2 regions of the Serratia proteamaculans genome follow, and region 1 is predicted to be linked to the other one. Evidence: predicted binding sites of a transcription regulator. Region 1 holds the regulator's gene; the other holds the start of a gene.
The links. Region 1 encodes PurR, which represses purine synthesis genes. Its sites were predicted from a motif close to CANGCAAACGTTTGCNTG; they were not measured.
Positions count from the first base shown of each region.

Region 1 (12,420 bases):
CGTTTTCTCACAATATGGATTATCATTTATGAGTTCTTCGCTGTTTTATATGGCGAAATTCGGGAATACTGTCATTCTTTCGATATCTGTTCCGGGGCCAAGGTTGGTAACGTCGACATGCGTTTAATTCTTACGCTTTTTGTGCTGTTGTTTACACAGCTATTCTTTAATCTGGCGCATGCTGCGCCGCAGTCTCGTGTTGCCGCCGAGCAGCGTAAGAGCCACGTAAACGAAGCCCGACCGGATGACCGCAAGAAAAAGAAAGCGGTTAAAGCCAGCAGCAAAAAAGTAAAAGTCACCACCCCACAGAAAACTGCCAAGGTTTCCAAAACCAAAACAGAAAAAACCGCTAAAAAGATTGTTAGCGCCAAATCGAAAAACAAAACTCATAAAGTCGCCAAGATTAAAGTGACCCCGCCGAAAAAGGGTTACAAAAAAGGCTATGGCCGCCACCGCGAAGCCGGTATGGCCACCGCCAAATTGGTTCGTGACGAGAAGCCGCTGAAACTTACCCCGGCGCACAAGAAACGCTACCAGCATGCCAAGCAAACCGCGATGGCCAAGCTGATGGATCAGATGGGTAAGCCCTATCGTTGGGGCGGCACCTCACCGAGAACCGGTTTTGACTGCAGCGGCCTGATTTATTACGCCTATAAAGACGTGGTGAAAATCAAAATGCCACGTACCGCCAACGAGATGTACCACCTGCGCGACGCCGCGCCGATCAAGAAAAATGAATTGGAAAGCGGCGACCTGGTGTTCTTCCGGATTAACAACCGCGGCGTGGCAGACCATGTTGGGGTTTATCTGGGCAACGGTAAATTCATTCAGTCACCGCGTACCGGTGAAGAAATCCGCATCAGCCAGCTCGACAACGATTACTGGCAAAACCACTACATTGGCGCACGTCGGGTAGTGACACCGAAAACCATTCGATAATTGCCTTTGCGGCTGGCCCTGCCAGCCGCTCTCCCCTGAGCGTTTCCCCAAACTCTCGATGCTGCAACTAATCCTTTGCCATTCCCCCTGTATTTCAGCGCGAAAATTGCTAAGCTAAATACCCACAATAAAAGCAGGTCAATCTGTTGTTGGTTGTTCTGATTCAGGTTGGCACTGTAAAAGGAGAAAGCAATGTCGTTTGAACTGCCCGCATTACCCTATGAAAAAAATGCCCTCGAGCCGCACATTTCCGCAGAAACCCTGGAATACCACTATGGCAAGCACCACAACGCCTACGTGGTTAACCTGAACAATCTGTTGAAAGGCAGCAAGTTTGAAGGACTATCGCTGGAAGCGATCATTAAGGCCTCAGACGGCGGCATCTTCAACAATGCTGCACAGGTGTGGAACCACAGCTTCTATTGGCATTGTTTGTCGCCACAAGGCGGCGGTGAGCCTCAGGGCAAACTGGCAACGGCGATCAATCAGGCTTTTGGTTCTTTCGCTGCCTTCAGGGAACAATTTAGCGATGCCGCAGTGAAAAACTTTGGCGCAGGCTGGACCTGGCTGGTGAAAAAGCCGGATGGTTCACTGGCTATTGTTAACACCTCGAACGCGGCTACACCGTTGACCGGTGAAGATAAACCGCTGCTGACCGTCGACGTTTGGGAACACGCCTACTACATCGATTACCGCAATGCGCGGCCGGCCTACCTGGAAAACTTCTGGGCGCTGGTTAACTGGGCATTTGTGGAGAAAAACCTGGCGTAAAGCTGAGGGAAAGAGCAATCAGGCGCAGCGGGCTGCGCCTGTTTTACTTAAGGGGATCAGTTCAAAGCAGCGGTGAAGCTGAAAGCAATAATCACGGCCAGCGCACAGACGGTGGTGAACAGTGACATTTTCAGATCGGTATCCATTACAACTCCTTTTCAGATTGGGTTTCCCAAGGGTAAAAGGCACACAATTAATGCGTCAAACCATTTTCACACAGTTAGCCAATAAAATCTTGTTATCATTTCCCGGTTTATTATATCGATTACCTCTTCCCCTTTTGTTCAATATGGGACAAAATTCGCAGTTCACAACTGTGTACCGGCAAAATGCCCCTCCTGACCAAGCGCTGACGACTTCAACACACTAAAAACTCAGTTTTCGCTTCTTTGGAGAAGGATCTACGCAGGCAAACGATTAACATCACACTTACATGCTGCAACATGTGAGTTCAGGAGTCATTCTTTACATGGCAACGATTAAAGATGTGGCCAAACGCGCTGGCGTTTCCACCACCACCGTTTCGCACGTCATCAATAAGACTCGTTTCGTCGCCGAAGAGACAAAAACGGCCGTGGCTGCCGCGATTAAAGAGCTGCACTATTCACCCAGCGCCGTGGCGCGTAGCCTGAAGGTCAATCACACCAAATCGATTGGTTTGCTGGCGACCTCCAGCGAAGCCCCCTACTTTGCCGAAGTGATCGAGGCGGTGGAAAACAGTTGCTACAGCAAAGGCTATACGCTGATCCTGTGTAACTCGCACAACAATCTGGACAAACAGCGTGCCTATCTGGCGATGTTGGCACAAAAACGCGTCGATGGTCTGCTGGTCATGTGTTCGGAATACCCGGACCAATTGCTCGGCATGCTGGAAGACTATCGCAACATCCCAATGATGGTGATGGACTGGGGTACCGCGCGCGGTGATTTTACCGATACCATTATCGATAATGCCTTCGAAGGTGGCTATTTGGCCGGGCGTTATCTGATCGAGCGCGGCCACCGTGATATCGGCGCCATTCCGGGTCAGTTGGCGCGTAATACCGGTGGCGGCCGCCATCAGGGCTTTTTAAAGGCCATGGAAGAAGCCAATATCGAAGTTCGCGACGAATGGATTGTCCAGGGTGACTTTGAGCCAGAATCCGGCTACAAGGCCATGCACCAGATATTGTCGCAGAAGCATCGCCCGACCGCGGTATTCTGCGGTGGCGATATCATGGCGATGGGTGCGATCTGCGCCGCCGATGAACTTGGGCTGCGCGTACCGCAGGACATCTCGGTGATTGGCTACGATAACGTACGTAACGCCCGCTATTTCACCCCGGCGCTGACCACCATTCATCAACCGAAAGAGCGTTTGGGTGAGATGGCATTCACCATGTTGCTGGACCGTATCATCAGCAAGCGCGAAGAGTCGCAGGTGATTGAAGTGCATCCCAAGCTGGTTGAGCGCCGCTCGGTCGCTGACGGCCCTTTCATCGATTACCGCCGCTAGTCGTTAGCGCCGGAAGCCTCTGCGGTTTCCGGCGTCACTTCGCTTAACCATTCCTGATTCAAGGTTTCACTGTCCCCCAGGTAGTCCAACAGCCAGGCCATCGCCGGTGATGGCGTATTCTGCTGCCAGGTCAGGCAACAAGGGCTGGCCGGAAACGGCTGTTGCAACTGCAACGCCACCAGTTCCCCGCGCTGCACCAACGGCAATGCCTGATGCGCAGGCATCATGCCGACGCACAGGCCTGCACACAGGCAATCCAACGCCGAGGCCCAGTCCGGCGCCACCAACCGCCGTTGGTTGTCCAGCGTCCAGGTGACTCGTTTGGGCAGGTTGCGTGAGGTATCTTCCAGACACAGCGATGGGAAAGGCCGAAGCTGATCGTCGTTCAGCAGCCCTTCCAGCGCCGCCAGCGGATGCTGCGGGCTGACCACGCACAACCAGCGCATATCCCCCATATCGCGAAAAGCATACCCGCCGCCGACCGGCACTGCCCGCGTCGCCCCAATCGCCATATCGGCACGCCCATCCACCAGCGCATCCCACACACCGTTAAACACCTCCGGTTGCACCATCAGTTCAACGTCGGGGAAATGGCGGTAAAAATCCAGCACCAGTTGGCGACAGCGCTGAGGTTTAACAATGATGTCCACGGCAATTTTCAACTGGCCACGCCAGCCGTTAGCCACCTGCTGACACTGTCGACGGGTGTCGAGCATTTTTTTGATGACAATGCGCGCATCCTGAACAAACAACACGCCGGCCGGGGTCAGCTCCACGTCGCGATGACGGCGCTCAAACAGCGGTACCGCCAGCCATTGCTCCAGTTGTCGCACGGTATAACTTATCGCCGAGGGTACACGGTGCAATTCCTGCGCCGCTGCGCTGAAGCTGCCGGTGCGGGCGACCGCGTCTACTACATCGAGTGAATATTCAGACCACATAACCTTGCCTTCAATTTTTTTAACAGCACCTCGCAAATATTACCGTTTCACAAGCAGAGATCCAGCCGGATACACTTGCCGGCGCTAAAAACCTGCGACATTAAAATATTAACGAGAAATACCATGCGAAATTCCTTTGGTTTTATGTTCTACCTTGCCGGCCTGAGTATGCTGGGTTATCTGGCCACCGACATGTACTTGCCCGCCTTTGGCGTGATGCAGCAAGACCTGCAGATTTCCGCCGGGGCGATCAGTGCCAGCCTCAGTATCTTCCTGGCCGGCTTTGCCTTTGCTCAACTGCTCTGGGGCCCACTGTCCGATCACCTCGGCCGTAAACCGGTGTTGCTGATTGGCCTGGCGCTGTTTGCCCTGGGTTGCCTCGGTATGCTGTGGGTACAGAATGCCGTTCAACTGTGGTCACTGCGTTTTATCCAGGCGATTGGCGTGTGTTCTGCCGCCGTCACCTGGCAAGCCCTGGTGATTGACCGTTACCGTGAAGGCAAGGCTAACCGAGTCTTCGCCACCATTATGCCACTGGTCGCACTTTCGCCTGCACTGGCCCCCCTGGTCGGTGCCTGGTTGTTGAACCACATGGGCTGGCGTGCCATTTTCGCCGTGCTGCTGGGCATCACGGTGATTTTGTTGCTGCCAACGCTGCTGTTGAAAGAAAGCGCCAAGGCCGAGCCTTCTGCCGAGAAGAAAAACACCCTGACCTTCTTGCAACTGCTTAAGTCCCCGGCCTTCAGCGGCAACGTCACCATCTTTGCCGCCTGCTCCGCCGGCTTCTTCGCCTGGCTGACCGGTTCACCCTTTATTCTTGGTGATATGGGCTACAGCCCAAATGATATCGGCCTGAGCTATGTGCCGCAGACCCTGGCATTCTTATTAGGGGGTTACGGCTGTCGCACCGCGTTAAATCGCATGAATGGCAACACCTTGCTACCGTGGCTACTGGTAGCTTATGGCATCAGTATGGTGGCGTTATATCTGGTTGCCACGCTGACCGAGCCAACGCTCACCACGCTGCTGATCCCGTTCTGCGTGATGGCGCTGGTCAACGGTGCCACCTACCCAATCGTAGTGGCAAATGCGTTAACCCCGTTCCCGGAAGGCACCGGCAAAGCCGCAGCCTTGCAAAACACCCTGCAGTTGGGCCTGTGTTTTGTCGCCAGTATGCTGGTGTCGGCTTTTATCGGCCAACCGCTGTTGGCAACGGTAACGGTGATGGTTTCTACGGTGGTGTTGGCCGCATTGGGCTATATGCTGCAACGGGGAAAAGTGATCGATGATCAGCAGGCTGCAAGGCAGGAACATGCTAACTCTGCGTCATAATTGTATGCATTAATAATCACTTAAAGAATATTTTTGCCGAGTGCGATTTACAGTTGAGTAAGCGCCTCGGCAAGCCTATACTCAAAACGACCTTTTAAAATAACACTTTTATAATTTCTTTATCACAAATTGCTGTTGTGTACGCGTATGGCGTCACACTTTTTTAAGGATTGTCTTTCCCGCGTTTCTTGCGCAGGAACCTTCTTAAAATTTTCCTCTGTTCATAGTCGGATATCAGACGCCACGGGACTTTTTACCGTAGGTAAACGTATGCACCCGCAGAATTTGTCTAAGCTATTTTTTGGCGGGTCATAAGTCAGAAGAAGGTGATGGAGAAGCTATGAGTTCATCGTGTATAGAAGATCTGAGCATTCAGGATAACCAATGGTATCGCATCGCCCATGAAATGCTCAGCATGGCCGGTATTGAAGTTAACGGCTCGCGCCCATTCGATATTCAGGTTAAAAATCCCGATTTTTTTAAACGCGTGCTGCAGGAAGGCTCCCTTGGCTTGGGCGAAAGCTATATGGACGGCTGGTGGGAATGTGAACGGCTGGATATATTCTTTCAACACGTAGTCCGTGCCGGTCTGGAAAAGAAACTCCCCCGCCATCTAAAAGATACCCTGCGTATTGCCGCCGCGCGACTCACCAATTTGCAATCGAAGAAACGCGCCTGGATAGTCGGTAAAGAACATTACGATCTGGGAAACGATCTGTTTACGCAGATGCTCGACCCTTATATGCAATATTCTTGCGCTTACTGGAAAGAAGCCACCACGCTGGAAGAAGCGCAAGAAGCCAAGCTGCGGATGATTTGCGACAAACTGCAGCTGCAGCCGGGCATGAACTTGCTGGATATTGGCTGTGGCTGGGGCGGGCTTTCTGCCTATGCGGCGAAAAATTACGGTGTTTCGGTAGTGGGCGTAACTATTTCTGCCGAACAGCAAAAACTGGCACAGGAAAACTGCGCCGGGCTGGACGTCGAAATCCGCTTGCAAGACTACCGCGATTTAGACCTGCAGTTTGACCGTATTGTTTCTGTCGGCATGTTCGAGCACGTTGGTCCGAAAAACTACCCCACCTACTTCAAAGTGGTGGAGCGTAATTTAAAACCGGACGGCCTGTTCCTGCTGCACACCATTGGCTCGAATCGGACAGATATGAATGTTGACCCGTGGATCAATAAATATATCTTCCCGAATGGCTGTCTGCCGTCGATCTCACATATTGCCCAGGCCAGTGAGGGGCGTTTTGTGATGGAAGATTGGCATAATATTGGCGCCGATTATGATCGCACCCTGATGGCCTGGTACGAACGCTTCAAACAGGCTTGGCCACAACTCGCCCAACGTTATTCGGATCGTTTCGAACGCATGTTCAGCTATTATCTGAACGCCTGCGCCGGAGCGTTTCGCGCACGTGATATTCAGCTTTGGCAGGTGGTATTCAGCCCGAAAGGCGTTGATGGCGGTATTCGCGTCACGCGTTAATAATCACTCAGCATAAAGAACCCCGGCTAGCTTGCACTAACCGGGGTTCTTTTTATGCATTGATCAGCGCGGGTATATTAGCCGCAATACACGCGAATGATCTTATCATCGCTATCGCCGAGGAAATTCAGACGACTCAGATTGAAGTCCATCGTGACCGCAGAGTTATACGGAATCGCGCGCACTTGCGATTCAATCTGCACGCCTTCCAGCGCTGACATCGGTTTACCGACATAGCTCTGATATTGCGCCGCACCGCAGGTGTCATTCTCTGCATCTACCGCCGGGTTGGCAGTACCCTGTTCCGGCGAGCTGCTACAAGCACTCAGCGCCAACAGCGCCGTTAACATCAACGTTTTCCCATAAAACTTCACGCGATTGCTCCTCTGTAGTTTGTCGTTCTTCAGATCTTCTGCGCCAGCGCACTCGCCGCCGCCATTGCCGCTTCACGGCTCGCCAACACCCGCTCAACGGTGTCTACCACCGCCTGCGTTTGTGGATCGATCTCAATATTCACCTTATCACCCAGGCGTTTTTTGCCCAGTGTGGTGCGCTCCAACGTTTCCGGGATCAAATGCACGCAAAACCGGTTATTCACCACCTCACCGATGGTCAGACTAATACCATCGATGCCAATGAAGCCTTTGTGCAGAACGTATTTCATCAGTTCCGCGTCCGGCATGCGCAGCCACACCTGACGATTATTCTCAGAGGTATAAATCTTGGCAACCTCTGCGGTGCAGATAATATGGCCGGACATCAGGTGGCCGCCAATTTCATCATTAAACTTGGCCGCTCTTTCGATATTGACCACGTCCCCCAACGCCAGCTCGCCGAGGTTGGTCAGGCGCAGCGTTTCTTTGATCAAATCAAAGCTGACGCGGTTGCCCTCAACCGCTGTGACGGTCAGGCAGCAGCCATTATGAGAGACCGATGCGCCAAGCTCGAGCCCAGGCAGCAGTTCAGTGGGCATGTCGATGACGTGAGTGCGGAAGTTGGATTTTTCATCAATGGCAACCAGCGGCGCGGTGCCCTGTACGATACCCGTGAACATGTGAGCCTCTTCTTTCTGAAAATGTTTAAAGCGCTTGAGGCAGTTTGCCCCAGTTGGCGAGGAAAACCAAACCTCGGGCGACAAAAAATCTGCGCCTGCGCATTTAATAACTATTTCATCACAGCATTTGCTTAACCACGCCGAGCGGGTACAATCTTTTTGACAAAATTCCGCTATTTTTAATTGTTGTCCTTTCGCGACGACCCATCCCTCCATCATAAATAAATAGAAAAGGTGTATGCGTGCAGAAGTACTTAATTGAAGCGCGTAGTTTATTGGCCCTCGCTATCCCGGTAATCATCGCGCAAATATCACAAACCGCAATGGGCGTGGTAGATACCATTATGGCCGGCGCCTACAGCGCCACGGATATGGCGGCGGTTGCCGTCGGTACCTCGATCTGGCTGCCGGCTATTCTATTCGGCCACGGCCTGCTGCTGGCGCTAACGCCGGTGATCGCACAGCTTAATGGTGCAGGCCGACGCGATCGCATTGCTCATCAGGTTCGTCAGGGCTTTTGGCTGGCGGCCATCGTCTCACTGCTGGTGATTGTCGTGCTGTATAACAGCAAGTTCGTCATCGACATGATGCACAATATCGACCCGCAGCTGGCGGATAAAGCCGTGGGGTATTTGCATGCCATCATGTGGGGTGCTCCGGGCTATCTGTTCTTCCAGGTGCTGCGTGGTCAGTGTGAAGGGCTATCGAAAACCAAACCGGGCATGGTGATTGGTTTTCTCGGCCTGCTGGTGAATATCCCGATTAACTATATCTTTATCTACGGCAAGTTCGGCATGCCAGAGTTGGGCGGCGTCGGTTGCGGCGTGGCAACCGGCAGCGTCTACTGGTTTATGTTCCTGGCGATGCGCTGGTATGTTAAACGCGCCCCGTCACAGCGCGATATTCTGCCGCATGAAGGCAGCAGCAAAGGCCCCGACTGGCCAGCAATGAAACGTCTGTTCGGCATTGGCCTGCCGGTGGCGCTGGCGCTGTTCTTTGAAGTCACGCTGTTCGCCGTCGTCGCCCTGCTGGTTTCGCCGCTGGGCATTGTTTCCGTGGCCGGGCACCAGATTGCACTTAACTTCAGCGCACTGATGTTCGTCTTGCCATTGTCACTGGGCGTCAGCGCGACTATCCGCGTCGGCTATCGGTTGGGCGAAGGCTCGGTCGAAGGGGCGCGAATTGCCGCCTACGCAGCTATTGCCGTCGGCATCGCCATGGCCTGTTGCACTGCGCTGTTTACCGCCACCTTCCGGGAACAAATCGCCCTGCTGTATAACGACAGCCCGGCGGTGGTTGCCATGGCATCGCACCTGATGTTGTTGGCGGCCATTTACCAGATATCCGATTCTATTCAGGTGATCGGCAGCGGTATTCTGCGTGGCTATAAAGATACCCGCTCGATCTTCTTCATCACCTTTGTCGCTTATTGGATCCTGGGTCTGCCGAGCGGTTATCTGCTGGCGCTGACCGACGTCGTGGTACCGGCGATGGGGCCAAGCGGATTCTGGATTGGCTTTATCATTGGCCTGACTTTCGCCGCCATCATGATGGCCATGCGCATGCGTTGGCTGCAAAAACAGCCGGCGGCGCTGATCCTGCAGCGTTCTGCCCGCTAACTGTTGTTGTCGACCGGGAAGTTAACCCGGTCGACAACTTCATCACCCTTGTTTGCAGAAAAAACCACCGCACTGCACACAAGCGCAGCAATCGCGTGAAATACCGGATAAAATTACGTTTTTCTCCTTGCCAGCACGCGGGTAGCTCGTTAATATTCGTCCCCGCTGTCAGCCATGACAGACAGGAAAAGATGCGTCCGTAGCTCAGTTGGTTAGAGCACCACCTTGACATGGTGGGGGTCGGTGGTTCGAGTCCACTCGGACGCACCAAATTCCTAACAGCAGTACAGTGCGTCCGTAGCTCAGTTGGTTAGAGCACCACCTTGACATGGTGGGGGTCGGTGGTTCGAGTCCACTCGGACGCACCAAATTTCTAAAAGCAGTGCAGTGCGTCCGTAGCTCAGTTGGTTAGAGCACCACCTTGACATGGTGGGGGTCGGTGGTTCGAGTCCACTCGGACGCACCAAATCATTGTTTCCTCAGCACCACCCTATCGACTCACACTTTCTCTACCGTTAACTCGCCAGTCCGATCCCGTAGCTTTGCTCCTGTCACCGCAAGCCGTATCAGGTATCATCAAGGCGAATATCTTATCAGGACCGATCCCATGCTGACATTTACCGCAGAGACCCCGTTTGAGAAACTCGACAACGGCCTCATCCGCCGACAAGGCGTCATGAGCAACGGTGCCCGTGCCACGGAAGTGAAGTTTGACGCCGGTACCTTTGGCCAGTTGCAAAAGCGCGATTATGCTCTGCAAACGCAAGTGGTCTCCGGTGAGTTTGAATTCACCGTAGGTAACGACAGCCAGGTGGTGGTCGCCGGTGAAACCATCGCGATCCCCGCTAACACCGCCAGCGGCTGTTTCTGTCTGACGGCTGGTACGCTGTGGGAAATCGTCACCACAAACTGACCGCGCAATACACGCATTCATAAAAAGGTTATTTGCGCAACAAACACCCGCTGCGGGTTTGCATTTGCGCCCTATTTGCTGCTGATTTGACGGAACCGAGGTTTTGCATCGGTTTTTTATTTTGTTTCCCGCCGCTTAGCCTTTATAATGCGCAACGTCTTTCAGTTGAATGGTTTCAGCCCTTGATCTGCGAAAACGCAATAACAACACATTTTCATCTCATCACGTTGCGCAGCATCCCCGCATCCCGGCGCGGGCTGAATTTTTCCGCCCCATTTCGACTCTGGTCACCTATCCTTAACTGTGTTTTGCATCACCAGGCGCGACTCAAATCCCTTATCAGTGGCCTGACCGCTGGTTTTATTCGTTTTATTATCCATCACAACTTGTAGAAAAATCCGTCATGAAAAAGACCAAAATTGTTTGTACCATCGGTCCAAAAACCGAATCGGAAGAAATGCTGACCAACCTGCTGAATGCAGGCATGAACGTAATGCGCCTTAACTTCTCCCACGGCGATTACCAAGAGCACGGCAACCGCATCAAGAACATGCGCGCCGTGATGGCGAAAACCGGTCAGAACGCCGGTATCCTGCTGGATACCAAAGGCCCGGAAATCCGCACCATGAAACTGGAAGGCGGCAAAGACGCTGCGCTGGTTGCCGGCCAGACCTTCACTTTCACCACCGATCAGAGCGTTATCGGCAACAACGAACGTGTTGCAGTAACCTACGCTGGCTTTAGCGCTGACCTGAAAATCGGTAACACCGTATTGGTAGATGACGGCCTGATCGGCATGGAAGTCACCAACGTCACCGAAAGCGAAGTGGTTTGTAAAGTGCTGAACAGCGGCGACCTGGGCGAAAACAAAGGCGTTAACCTGCCGGGTGTTTCCATTCAACTGCCTGCACTGGCTGAAAAAGACAAACGCGACCTGATTTTCGGCTGCGAACAGGGTGTGGACTTCGTTGCCGCTTCCTTCATCCGCAAGCGTTCTGACGTGCTGGAAATTCGTGAGCACCTGAAAGCCCACGGCGGCGCACAGATCCAAATCATCTCCAAAATCGAAAACCAGGAAGGTCTGAACAACTTCGACGAGATCCTCGAAGCTTCTGACGGCATCATGGTTGCTCGTGGCGATCTGGGCGTTGAAATCCCGGTAGAAGAAGTGATCTTCGCTCAGAAGATGATGATCGAAAAATGTAACCGTGCACGTAAAGTGGTGATCACCGCCACCCAAATGCTCGATTCCATGATCAAGAACCCGCGCCCTACTCGTGCAGAAGCCGGCGACGTGGCTAACGCCATTCTGGACGGTACCGACGCCGTCATGCTGTCTGGCGAGAGCGCCAAGGGCAAATACCCGCTGGAAGCCGTTACTATCATGGCGACCATCTGTGAGCGCACCGATCGCGTGATGCCAAGCCGTATCGACAGCCTGCATGACAACCGCAAGTTGCGCATCACCGAAGCCGTATGCCGTGGTGCGGTTGAAACCGCAGAGAAACTGGATGCGCCACTGATCGTGGTTGCCACCAGCGGCGGCAAGTCAGCCAAGTCTGTGCGTAAATATTTCCCTAACGCGGTGATCCTGGCGCTGACCACCAACGAAACTACCGCTCATCAGCTGATCCTGACCAAGGGCGTGATCCCACAGATGGTCAAGGAAATTGCCTCTACCGACGACTTCTATCGCATCGGAAAAGAAGCGGCACTGGCCAGTGGTTTGGCACAAAAAGGCGACGTTGTGGTGATGGTTTCTGGTGCTCTGGTACCAAGCGGCACAACCAATACTGCCTCGGTTCACGTGCTTTAATATAAAACGTGACATAATTATTTTGACAAAAACGCCGCTTAGCGGCGT
Region 1 is NZ_OX461105.1:2,369,153-2,381,572, reverse strand. It holds gene QOT07_RS11220 (C40 family peptidase) at 118-939, shown strand; gene sodB (superoxide dismutase [Fe]) at 1,132-1,710, shown strand; gene cydH (cytochrome bd-I oxidase subunit CydH) at 1,767-1,856, opposite strand; gene purR (HTH-type transcriptional repressor PurR) at 2,180-3,205, shown strand; gene punR (DNA-binding transcriptional activator PunR) at 3,202-4,146, opposite strand; gene punC (purine nucleoside transporter PunC) at 4,270-5,478, shown strand; gene cfa (cyclopropane fatty acyl phospholipid synthase) at 5,819-6,970, shown strand; gene QOT07_RS11185 (I78 family peptidase inhibitor) at 7,048-7,344, opposite strand; gene QOT07_RS11180 (riboflavin synthase subunit alpha) at 7,374-8,024, opposite strand; gene QOT07_RS11175 (MATE family efflux transporter) at 8,267-9,643, shown strand; tRNA gene QOT07_RS11170 (tRNA-Val) at 9,837-9,913, shown strand; tRNA gene QOT07_RS11165 (tRNA-Val) at 9,935-10,011, shown strand; tRNA gene QOT07_RS11160 (tRNA-Val) at 10,033-10,109, shown strand; gene QOT07_RS11155 (cupin domain-containing protein) at 10,251-10,556, shown strand; gene pykF (pyruvate kinase PykF) at 10,960-12,372, shown strand.

Region 2 (12,420 bases), 140 kb from region 1:
CCGCGGTGGCCAGTTGGCAACGGGTGGGCGTTCAGGAGCAAAAGACATGCAAATGACCCTCATGGAATACATCACGCAGCACTTTAATGGCGATCTTCACCGCTACGCGCAATCCGAAGGCGTGAGTCGTGAACAAATCATCAGTTGGATTGATAATGAATGCCACGTAATCAAAGGACGATTATTTATGCCGGTGCGGCATTTACCCGGCGAACAAGCGCAGTGATGACGAAAAAAAACCCCGCTAAAGCGCAATGCCGATCAGTTAAGGATCGGTTGACCGATCCTTAATCTGCGGCAATATAACGGCTTCCATTACAGGGAGCCGTTTTCTTATGCCACTTCTCGATGACCTGCTCAGTTTTAGCGACCAGCCTTTGTTACCGCCACCTTCTGCGCAGATTTTTGCTGAACATCTTCCTGTTGAATGGCTCCAGCATTGCCTTTCTCTGTCTACCCATGCCACCGTCAGACGCCGCCGCCTGCCCGGGGACATGGTGGTCTGGATGGTCGTTTGTATGGCCTTCTTTCGTAATGAGCCCATTACCGATATTGTCCGCCGCCTTAACCTCAGTGCCGATGGCGAAGCCGGCACGCAGCTTCTGGCACGCAGCGCCATTACACAGGCACGCCAGCGTGTCGGTGCTGCCCCTGTTGAATGGCTGTTTCGCCAGACAGCACGAACCTGGGGGACTGAACGCTATCCCAAAGATGACTGGAGAGGATTGCAGCTCTTTGCCGTCGACGGTGCACAACTGCGTACGCCCGATGAACCGGAACTTCGTGCGCATTTTGGTTCCAGTAACACCTCTACAGACCGACAGAGTCCTTTTCCGGTGATGCGTCTGGTGGCGTTGATGAACCTGAGCAGTCATGTTCTGCTGGATGCGGTCACCGGGCCTTACCGGTGTAGCGAGACCCGGTTGGCGCATGACCTGATTAAGGCGTTACCGGATAACTCCATCACCCTGTTTGATAAGCTATTTTTTAGTGCGGATTTACTAACAGGGGTGAACCATGGCGGCGAAAATCGCCACTGGCTACTGCCTGCCCGCAAAGGGATGGTCGCAGACGTGCAGGAAAGCTACGGAGCGGGCGACCGTCTGCTAAAAATGAAAGTCTCTGCGCAGGCTCGAAAGCAAAACCCGGCCCTTCCTGAGTCCTGGTATGCCCGGGCGGTCAGTTACGATATCGGCGGTGTGGAGAAAACCGTGCTGACTTCATTGCCGGCGGATCGTTATCCGGCCAAAGCGGTGGCGGAGCTTTATCATTCCCGATGGGAAATCGAAGTGGGTTTTCGCAATATCAAAAGCAGCCTGCAGAGTAATGCGATGGTGCTGAGAAGCCGCAAAGTGGAGTTGCTGCATCAGGAAGTGTGGGGGTTGCTGCTGGCTTACAACCTTATCAGGCGGGAAGCGGCGCTGACGGCAAAACAGTATAAAAGAGCGCCGTCGGAGATGAGTTTTAAATTTGCTTTTGGGGTAATAGCGACGGAACTGATAGTGCTGGGTAATACGGTATCCCCCGGAACGATACCGAAACGGCTGATGCACCTGAGGGGGAGTTTGGAGGCGATGTTCATAACAAAACGCCCCCGACCATCAAGGCCGAGGGCGGTTAAGATATCAAAAACCCGTTATCCGGTGAATCGTTATGCCTCACCACTTAAGTGAACGGCATTGCCGCTAAAGCGGGGTTTTCTGATTCTGATACCACGGAAAATCAGAAGTTATAACCCGCCACCAGGTAGTAACCCCAGCCGGTAGATTTAATTGGACCCTGTGGGGTACCGATATCCGCCCCGTCCTGCCATTGGCCGCCGTTATGGAAATAACGTGCCACGAAGGAGTAGTGCCAGTGATCGTAGTTCAGCGCCAGAATATGGCTGGAAGCGATCGAGTTGCTGGTGCGAACCTGTTTGCCGGTGCCGTCGGTCCAGTTGCTGTCTTTGCCCAGATCGGAACCAAAGTCAAAGTTGGTAAAGCCGATGTAGCTCAGATTGCCGCCCCACAATTGGGTCAGCGGCACAAAGTATTTCACCTTGAAGCGGTAACCGTCCCAGCTGTTCTCATTGGCAGCCTGGTAGTTTTCCCACTGGTATTTGGCATAGATGTTCATCGACAGGCTCATTGGCAGGCCGGTCTCGATATCGGTGCCCAGACCCATGTACCAGGTGTTCTGGCGGCCGTCGGTGTCGTGGCCCAGGTCATAGATGTAGTTGTTGGCGAAGTACCATTCTTTGAATGGACCGAAGCTCAGGTCGGTGTTGGTCAGTTTGTCGATCGAGAAGCGAGGTTCGATCTCCATAAACATCGGTGAGCCTTTATCCCAGATGCCGCGGTCCGGGGTGTTGCCGACGCCGAAGAATTTAGGCACATCGACATAACCATAGAAATCAAACCAATCTTTTTTGGCGAAGGCTTCGTACTCCAGGTAAACATCGTTGTTCAACTGAGGTCCGAAACGGGTGTGGTAGCTGCCCACCACGTTAACGCTCTGGTGCCACCAATCCGAGACGTATTGGCTGTCTTTGCTATCAGCCATTGAAGATGCACTGTAAGACGCTGCGATCAGGATACCTGCTGCGAGAGCTATTTTTTTCATTTTATTACCACATGCTTAAAGGGCCATTTCCTGCCCGTTAGAAAAGATGACAATGAGTCTGACGACACCTGGCGTTGCCTCCGCTTACAAACTTCTCGGGCGACGCGCGCATTATAGAAATCACTGGGTGTAAGAATCTGTGATCCAGTTATGCATTTTGCGAATAGGTAATCGATTGCGTTCACATTTGTCAAATTATGTTTCATGCAAATTCACGATCGCTGTGATTTTTGTCATGCCCGGTGATTTTTAAAGCAGTTTTTGTGCCAATTGTGCGCAATACAAAAAAGTAACCAGGTCTGTCGCAGAAATGAAAATGCCGGCGTTTTTAGCACCGGCATTTGTTGGAAATGTGACTGAGGGAAACGGAGGTTCGAAAACCCTGGCTGAGACTCAGCTAATCGAGGGGATCGCTTTGGCGATATTTTCCTTACGGAAGACCACTTCTTGACCCGGTTCGATTTCCCACTCTTTGGGTGGAATATCCACCTTGGGTGCGGCGGCGATCACCGAACCATAAATCAGCTTGTCTTCCCGGCGCAGAATACTGACATCAAGCTGGTATTCGTGGCGCAGATTGGCGGTGGTCAGGCGCACCGTATCACCGCGCATATAACTTGCATCATCAATCACAGGTTGCTGAATGAATTGGATATCGTCTCTCATTTTTTATGTTCCTTCATGCAAGATCGCTAGTTAGATTCTAGTTCAACATTGAGCAACCGGCGGATAATTTCCGTTAGTTTCCTCGGGTTGCCCGCCAACAGATTAACGATCCCAGGGTCACCATCACCACGCCCTGCCAGAAACTGGCGTTCAATGCGGTATCCAGCACCAGCGCGGCAAACACCGCCGATAACACCGGGGTAAAGTAAGATACCGTCGCCAGCAGCGTCATATTGCCGTGCAGAATACCCACGTTCCAGGCCGCGTATCCCACCCCCATCGCCATGCCGGCACACAGCAACGTCAGGGTCACCGGCAGGGTGAACTGCATGCCGCTTTCGCTGCTGAAGGCATATTTGATCCACAGCGCGACGGCGGTCAGCGTAATAAACAGCACCACGCCGTTATGGCCCTGGGCAATTTTCTTGGTCAGATTGCAATACACGGCCCAAATCACCGCCCCGGCGAAAGCCAGCGAATAACTCAGCGGATTACTGTGCACGTTCGCCAGCATTTGCGCCGGTGACCAACCCCCCTCGCCGCTCATGATCCAGCCAATGCCGAACAACGACAGCAGCAGCCCGGGCAGCAACCACCATTTGGCCTTTTGGCCGTTGAACGCCAGCGCCATCAGCACGGTAAAACAGGGCCAGAGATAATTGATCATCCCCACTTCAATCGCCTGCAGACGGGTATTGGCATAACCCAGCGACAGCGACAGGCAAATTTCATAGCTGACAAACAGCAGGCTGCCGAGGATCAGATAGGCACGCGGAAACTGTCGAAGGTTTGGCAGGCGTAGTGCCAGCAGCAAAAAAACCGCGCTGACGCTGTAGATCATCGCCGCCCCGCCGATGGGCCCCAGTCCTTCGCTAACGCTGCGGATCAGGCCGACCACGCTGCTCCACAGCAGGATCGCCAACAGACCGAGCAAGGTGGCTTTATACGAAACGGGGAGTGAAGACATAAAGATGATCCAATCGGTTATTTTTTATCAGTATTTTCACTCTACTGTCCGACGGACAAAAAAGAAAGGCGGGAAACCCCGCCTGACTCAGTTATTGCTGTGGCTGTCGTTCCAGCTGCGGTGGCGGCTGACGGAAGCGCCGGGTGAGATAAGCCAGGTAACCAAAGCCCAGCGCCGCCCAAATCAACCCCATGGTCAGCGAGCTTTTTTCCAGGTTGAGCCAGAGCACGCCGACCGTCAGCGCCCCCACCAGCGGCAGGAACAGATAGTTAAAGCGGTCTTTCCAGCTTTTGTTGCGTCCTTCACGAATATAGAAATGGCTGATCACCGACAGATTAACGAAGGTGAAAGCCACCAGCGCGCCAAAGTTGATCAACGCCGTGGCGGTGACCAGATCGAAAGACAGCGCGGACAATGCCACCAGCCCCACCAGCAGCACGTTCAGTGATGGCGTACGCCATTTCGGGTGGATATAGCCGAAATATTTTTCCGGGAACACGTTATCGCGCCCCATCACATACAACAGCCGTGAAACGCTGGCATGTGACGCCAGGCCCGACGCCAGGGTGTTGATAAAGGTGACGCACAGGAAAATCGACTGGAACAGCTTGCCGCCCACGTACAGCGCGATTTCCGGCAGTGCCGCATCCGGCTGATGGAAACGTTGAATAGTAGGGAAAAACAGTTGGATAAAGAACGACACGCTGATGAAGATCACCCCACCATACAGCGCCGTCAGGAAGATGGCCCGCGGGATCACCCTGGCGGCATCGGGCGTTTCTTCACACAGCGTGGTAACGGCGTCAAAGCCGAGGAACGAGAAACACAAAATGGTGGCACCGGTGATAATCGGCAACAAATGCGCATTTTCACTGACGAACGGTTGCAAGCTCCACACCGTCCCCATGCCTTCCCCACTGTGCAGGCCACGCACTACCAGGAAGATAAACACCACGATGATCGCGACCTGAGCCAGCACGAACAGGGTATTGAAGTTGGCCACCAGATTGACGCTTTTCAGGTTGATGGCGGTAATGATGATCACAAAACCCACCACCCAGACCCACGGCGGGACTTCAGGGAACAGCGCAGTCAGATAGATTTTCGCCAACAGGGTATTGATCATCGGCAGGAACAGGTAGTCGAGCAGCGACGACCAACCCACCAAAAAACCAACGTGCGGATTAATCGCCTTTTGCGCATAGGTGTAGGCAGAACCGGCGGTCGGGAACTGGCGCACCAGCTTACCGTAGCTGATGGCGGTAAACAGCACGCCGGCCAGCGCCAGCAGATAGGATGCGGGTACGTGGCCGTCAGTCAGGCCGGAAACAATCCCGAAGGTGTCGAACACCGTCATCGGTGTCAGATAGGCCAGGCCCATCATCACCACTTGCCACAGTTTCAGGGTTTTACGCAGTTGCGGCTTGGCCGCTTGCTCACCGTCAGTCGCATTAATCGTCATGACTCTTCCCCTCTTTGTCCTCTGCTGGTAACCGTTTAACGTCATTCAGAGAGGCCGCGGGGATACTGCTGCTCAGGCGGCGGGAAGTCGAAGATAAAGACAAAAAATCTCGGCCAACGGATGGCCCGTATTCACTGCGGCACGGGCTGATGCCCGCGCAAACTGAAGAAACAGTTAAGGCTGTCATGGTTCTTTCCTCGCCGACGTCCTGTACGCCAAAGTGGAAGAAATGCTTTACCGCTGCGCGTAGCTTCGCAGGCCACAGGATAGCCGGCGGAATGCGCCAGACGCGCGCGGTATCATGAGTTCGAGCGGGTTTAGGCGTTTTTCAGCATCCACTCGATTTCGGTTTCGGTGATCAGGCGCTCAAATTGCACCAGCTCATCCGTTTTACAGGCCAGGTAAACATGACTGAACCTTTCCCCCAGCAGCGCATTCAGCACCGGCTGATGCTCAAATTCATACAGCGCATCGCTCTGACGGATCGGGAACGGCAGCCCCTCCTGCTCCAGCCCGTTGCCGGTGACCGGCTCTTGCAGCGGCAGCGTGGTTTCCAGACCGTAGACGATGCCGGCCAGAATGGTCGCCATCACCAGGTAGGGGTTGGCGTCGGCCCCGGCCACGCGATACTCCACGCGATGGCTGTCGCGATCGCCACAGGGAATACGCAGCGCCACGGTACGGTTGTTATGGCCCCAGGACGCCTGAGTCGGCACGTACATGCCCGGCTGGAAGCGGCGGTAAGCATTGACGTTCGGTGCCAGCAGCGCAATAGAAGAAGGCATCAGGGCAATCATCCCGGCCAACGCCTGTTTCAGCAGCACGGAATCTTCGCCATCATCGTCCGCTAGGACGTTGTTGCCCTGCCTGTCCAGCATGCTGATATGCACATGCATGCCACTGCCGGCGTGTTCCTCGTAGGGCTTGGCCATAAAGGTGGCCTGCATGTTGTGATTTTCCGCCACCATGCGGATCAGCCGTTTTAATGCCAACGCATGGTCGCAGGCTTGCAGAACGTTATCGGTATGGTGCAGGTTGACTTCAAACTGGCCAGGCGAAGCTTCGGCCACCGCCCCGTCTGCCGGCAGGCCCTGCATGCGAGCCAGTTCGTCAATTTCACTCAGCACGTCGGCAAAGTGGTTAAGGTTATCGACGGAGTACACCTGACTCTGGGTGTTGCGCTCCTGGGTGCCCGGCGAGCACGGCGGCTGCAAATAGCCTTCCGAATCGCGTTGGCGATCGATGAGATAGAACTCCAACTCTACCGCTACTACGGGGGATAGCCCGCGCTGACGCAAACGCTGCCAAACTCGGTTCAGCACATTGCGCGGTTCAACGTCAAAGGGAGTACCATCTTCATCCAGCATGGTGAGCAGCACCTGGCCGATATATTGCGGATCCGCCGCCGACGGTGTCAGGGTGCCCAAGACCGGTACACAGATATGATCCGGCTCACCCAGTTCCTGCCCCAGCCCGGCCTCTTCAACCACGTTACCGAGAATATCCATCGCAAACACCGATGCCGGGAAGTAACAGCCTTTCTCCAGCTTGCTCAGCCCGCCCACCGGAATGCGCTTGCCACGGAAGCTGCCGTTAAGATCGGTCAGCAGAACGTCAACGTGCTGAGTTAATGGATAACACTCCAGGTACTTCTTCACTTCACGTTGGAACGCGCTACTTCGCTTTTCTTCGTGGTGCTGAACAAAGTTTTCCACTTCTACTATGTTGGTCTGCATGATTCACCCGCCATGTATGTTTTTTGTCTGTGGTTCTCACACTTATTGCCGTCGATGTTTTTTGACCATCTTGCTCAATATAATGTCCACCAATGAAACATAGATGCAACAAAATTGTTTTGCAAGTGTTACTTTGAGTTTGAATATTGCCCATTTGGCTGCTAGATTTATAAAATATTGAACGAAAACGGCAGTGGAGAAGCTTATCGTTCATAATTTCGAACATACCAAGGGGACAGCATGGGCAATATATTTAACAGACCAGTGGTCGGCGTAGTGATGTGCAGGTATAGGTTAAACGGGCATCTCACTCAGACCTTGCAAGAAAAGTACCTAAATGCCGTCGTGGCCGCAGGAGGGTTGCCAATCGCCCTGCCACACGCGCTGGCGGAACCGAAACTGCTGGAAGAATTGCTGGAGCACCTCGACGGTATTCTGCTGCCGGGCAGCCCCAGTAATGTGCAGCCGCACCTTTATGGTGAAAACGGCGATGAGCCTGACGCCGATCCTGGGCGAGATGAATTGAGCCTGGCGTTGATCCGCCACACGCTCGACAGGCGCATTCCCCTTTTCGCCATTTGCCGCGGTATGCAGGAAATGGTGGTCGCCAGCCAGGGCACCCTTCACCGTCGGCTGTTTGAACTGCCCGAACTGCTCGAACACCGTGAAGATCACGACCTGCCGCTGGAACAACAATACGCCCCCGCCCACGAGGTCATCGTTCAGGAAGGCGGCTTACTCTCGCAGCTGATACCGGATTGCAATCGATTCTGGGTCAACTCACTGCATGGCCAGGGAGCAAAAACCCTCGGCCCCGACGTACGCATCGAGGCTCACGCTGCCGACGGATTGGTGGAAGCAATCAGTCTGCGCGACCAGCCCTTTGCGCTGGGTGTGCAATGGCACCCGGAATGGAACAGTGAAGAGTACGCCCTGTCGCGCCTGTTGTTTGAGGGGTTCATTAGCGCCTGCCGGAACTATCAAAAGGAAAAACGCCCATGAGCGATGTCAGCTTGGCACCGGGAAAACGTCTGTCGCAAATCCGCCAGCAGTTGGGATTGTCGCAGCGCCGAGCGGCCGAACTGTCTGGATTAACCCACAGCGCCATCAGCACCATCGAACAGGACAAGGTCAGTCCGGCCATCAGTACCTTGCAAAAGCTGCTGACGGTGTACGGGCTGTCACTGTCGGCGTTCTTCGCCGAGCCGGAAATTCCGGATGAACCACAGATTGTTATCGACAGCCAGGATCTGATCGAGATTGGCAGCCAGGGGGTATCGATGAAACTGATCCACAACGGCGACCCCAATCGCACCCTGGCGATGATGATCGAAACCTATGAACCGGGTACCACCACCGGCGAACGTATCAAGCATCAGGGGGAAGAGATCGGCACCCTGTTGGAAGGCGAAGTGGTACTGCAGGTCAACGGGCAGGCTTATCACCTGCTGGCTGGCCAAAGCTACGCCATCAACACCGGCATTCCCCACAGTTTCAGCAACACGTCGGCGCGGATTTGCCGGATTATCAGCGCCCATACGCCGACGACATTCTGATCAACGGAGCAAGGTATGGACTTCCACCATCTGCAGTATTGGCAACACCGGGCGCAAGCCCTGAAAATTGAGAACCAACTGTTTATCAATGGCCGCTATCAGCAGGCCGTAGAAGGCCAAACCTTTGCCGTGGAGGATCCCGCCGGGCAACGTGAGTTGACCCAGGTGGCCCGGGGCAGCAGCGTCGACATCGATTTGGCGGTCAGTGCGGCGCGTGAAGTGTTTGAGCGCGGCGACTGGTCCAGAGCGGCTCCGGCGCAGCGCAAGGCCACTTTGCTGAAGTTGGCAGAATTGATGGAACAACACCATGAAGAGCTGGCGCTGCTGGAAACGCTGGATACCGGCAAACCGATCCGCCACAGCCTGCGCGACGACGTGCCCGGCGCTATCCGTTGCCTGCGCTGGTATGCCGAAGCGGTCGATAAGGTTTACGGTGAAATTGCCCCCACCGGTGGCGATGCACTGGCGTTGATCGAACGCGAACCTATTGGTGTGGTCGGTGCCATCGTACCCTGGAACTTCCCGCTGTTATTGGCCTGCTGGAAGCTCGGCCCGGCGCTGGCCACCGGTAACAGCGTGATCCTGAAACCTTCTGAAAAATCCCCGTTAACCGCAATCTATCTGGGCAAGCTGGCGCAACTGGCCGGGCTGCCGGACGGCGTATTGAATATTGTCCCCGGCTACGGTCACGATGCCGGTAAGGCGCTGGCGCTGCACAACGACGTCGACGCCCTGACCTTTACCGGATCCACCCAGGTCGCCAAACAACTGATGATCTACGCCGGCCAGTCCAATATGAAACGGGTGTGGCTGGAGGCCGGCGGCAAGAGCGCCAATATTATCTTTGCCGACTGCCCGGATCTGGACAAGGCCGCACAGAGCGCCGCCGCCGGCATTTTCTATAACCAGGGACAGGTGTGCATCGCCGGTACCCGGCTGTTGGTGGAAGAGAGCATTCAGCAGGAATTCTTACTGGCGCTGAAGCGGCATGCGGCAGCCTTCACGCCGGGCGATCCGCTCGATCCGACGACGGTGATGGGCACGCTGATCGACCAGGGCCACTGCGAGAAAGTGGCCGACTATATCGAGCAGGGCCTGAGCCAGGGTGCCGCGCTGTTCCTGGACGGCCGCGAGCACCCACAGAACGGCCATGTCGGCTACCTGGGCCCGACCATTCTGACCCAGGTAGATAATGCCATGAGCGTGGCGCGTGATGAAATTTTTGGCCCGGTGCTGGCAGTCACCAGTTTTAGCGGCGAACAACAGGCCATGCAGTTGGCTAACGACAGCGACTACGGATTGGGCGCCGCCATCTGGACTCGCGACCTGTCGCGTGCTCACCGGTTAGCTCGTCAGTTAAAAGCCGGCACGGTGTTCGTCAATAACTACAACGACGGGGATATGACGGTCCCGTTCGGCGGTTACAAGCAAAGCGGCAACGGCCGCGACAAATCGCTGCACGCGCTGGAAAAATTCACCGAACTGAAAACCACCTGGATTTCGCTGGAATAAGGGCAGATATCATGACTGAACACGTAAAAAGCTATTATGCGGCCTCGGCCAACAGCCACGCGCCCTACCCGCAGTTGAATGACTCCATCGAATGCGACGTCTGCATCGTCGGCGGCGGCTACACCGGCCTGTCTTCGGCGCTGTTCCTGGTGGAAGCCGGTTACAACGTAGTGGTGCTGGAGTCCGCACGCATCGGCTTTGGCGCCAGTGGCCGCAACGGTGGCCAACTGGTGAACTCCTACAGCCGCGACATCGACGTGATTGAACAGCGCTACGGTGCGGAAAGCGCCCGTATACTCGGTGGCATGATGTTTGAGGGTGCAGAGATCATTCGCAGCCGTATCCAAAGGTACGCCATCGAATGTGACTATCGCCCCGGCGGCATCTTCGCCGCCCTGAACAACCGGCAATATCACGCGCTGATCGAACAAAAACAGCACTGGGAGCGTTATGGCAATACCCAGCTTGAACTGCTGGATGCTGAGCGCATCCGTCAGGAGGTCAACAGTGAGCGCTATGTCGGTGCGCTGCTGGATCACAGCGGTGGGCATATTCATCCTTTGAATCTGGCCCTCGGTGAAGCCGAAGCCATCCGCCTGCAGGGCGGGCGCATCTTCGAACAGTCGGCCGTCACTAATATCCGTCACGGCGAACCGACCATCGTCAGCACCGCCAGCGGTCAGGTGAAGGCACGCTATGTGATCGTGGCCGGCAACGCCTATCTGGGTGATAAGCTGGAACCAAGACTGGCCAAGCGCAGCATGCCGTGCGGCACTCAGGTGGTGGCCACCGAACCGCTGGCACCGGAAGTGGCGCAGTCGCTGATCCCGCAGAATTACTGCGTCGAAGACTGTAACTATTTGCTGGATTATTACCGTATCACCGGTGATAACCGCCTGCTGTACGGTGGGGGCGTGGTGTATGGTGCGCGCGACCCGGACGATATCGACAACCTGATCCGCCCCAAACTGCTGAAAACCTTCCCGCAGTTGAAAGGGGTGAATATCGACTACCGCTGGACCGGCAATTTCCTGCTGACGCTGTCGCGCATGCCACAGTTCGGCCGCCTGGAGAATAACGTCTATTACATGCAGGGCTATAGCGGCCACGGCGTGACCTGTACTCATCTGGCAGGCAAGCTGATTGCGGAATTAATGCGAGGCGATGCGGAAAGATTCGATGCCTTTGCCAAACTACCGCACCTGCCGTTCTTCGGCGGTCGCAACCTGCAAATTCCGTTTACCGCAATTGGCGCGGCCTACTACCAACTGCGCGATCGGATTGGGGTGTAAAGCTCTCAGGCCCGGCGTTTAACTTCACCGGGCCTGAGGATTAATGCTTAAACAATCTTCGGCTGACCGTCTGAGGCGGTCGCCCCACCATCCACCGGGATGTTGGCACCGTTGATAAAGCTGGCGTCGTCACTGGCCAGGAACGCCATCACCGCCGCCACTTCTTCCGGCTCTGCCGCACGCCCCAGCGCAATACGCTCATTGAACTTGTCGCGAATTTCCTGCGGCCAGCCGTTGGTCATATTGGTTTTCACCAGGCTTGGGCACACCGAGTTCACCCGCACGCCGTCACCGCCGTGATCGAGCGCCATGGCACGTGTCAGGTTTACCACTGCCCCTTTCGCCGCACAGTAATAGGCTGCGCCCCAGTCGCCTCCCAGGCCAGAGACCGAAGCGGTGTTAACGATGCAGCCTTTGGTTTTCAGCAGATAGGGCATAGCGAATTTGGAACAGAAGATCACGCCGTCGATGTCTACCCCGGCGATGCGACGCCAGTCAGCCACGCTGGTTTCCAGCACGCTGCCCGCCACGTGCACGCCGGCATTGTTCAGCAGCACGTCGATGCGGCCCAATTTTTCCGCCACTTCATTCATCATTTTCTCAACCGCGACGTGGTCAGAAACGT
Region 2 is NZ_OX461105.1:2,228,619-2,241,038, reverse strand. It holds gene QOT07_RS10550 (hypothetical protein) at 47-226, shown strand; gene QOT07_RS10545 (IS4 family transposase) at 336-1,673, shown strand; gene QOT07_RS10540 (nucleoside-specific channel-forming protein Tsx) at 1,723-2,604, opposite strand; gene QOT07_RS10535 (hypothetical protein) at 2,998-3,270, opposite strand; gene yddG (aromatic amino acid DMT transporter YddG) at 3,344-4,237, opposite strand; gene QOT07_RS10525 (APC family permease) at 4,329-5,699, opposite strand; gene QOT07_RS10520 (glutamine synthetase family protein) at 6,017-7,435, opposite strand; gene puuD (gamma-glutamyl-gamma-aminobutyrate hydrolase) at 7,676-8,437, shown strand; gene puuR (HTH-type transcriptional regulator PuuR) at 8,434-8,991, shown strand; gene puuC (aldehyde dehydrogenase PuuC) at 9,007-10,503, shown strand; gene QOT07_RS10500 (NAD(P)/FAD-dependent oxidoreductase) at 10,515-11,795, shown strand; gene budC (meso-2,3-butanediol dehydrogenase) at 11,843-12,420, opposite strand, start outside.
Region 2: QOT07_RS10540 (nucleoside-specific channel-forming protein Tsx) is a predicted target of PurR. The motif match lies at 2,769-2,786, and genes of this name have one in related genera.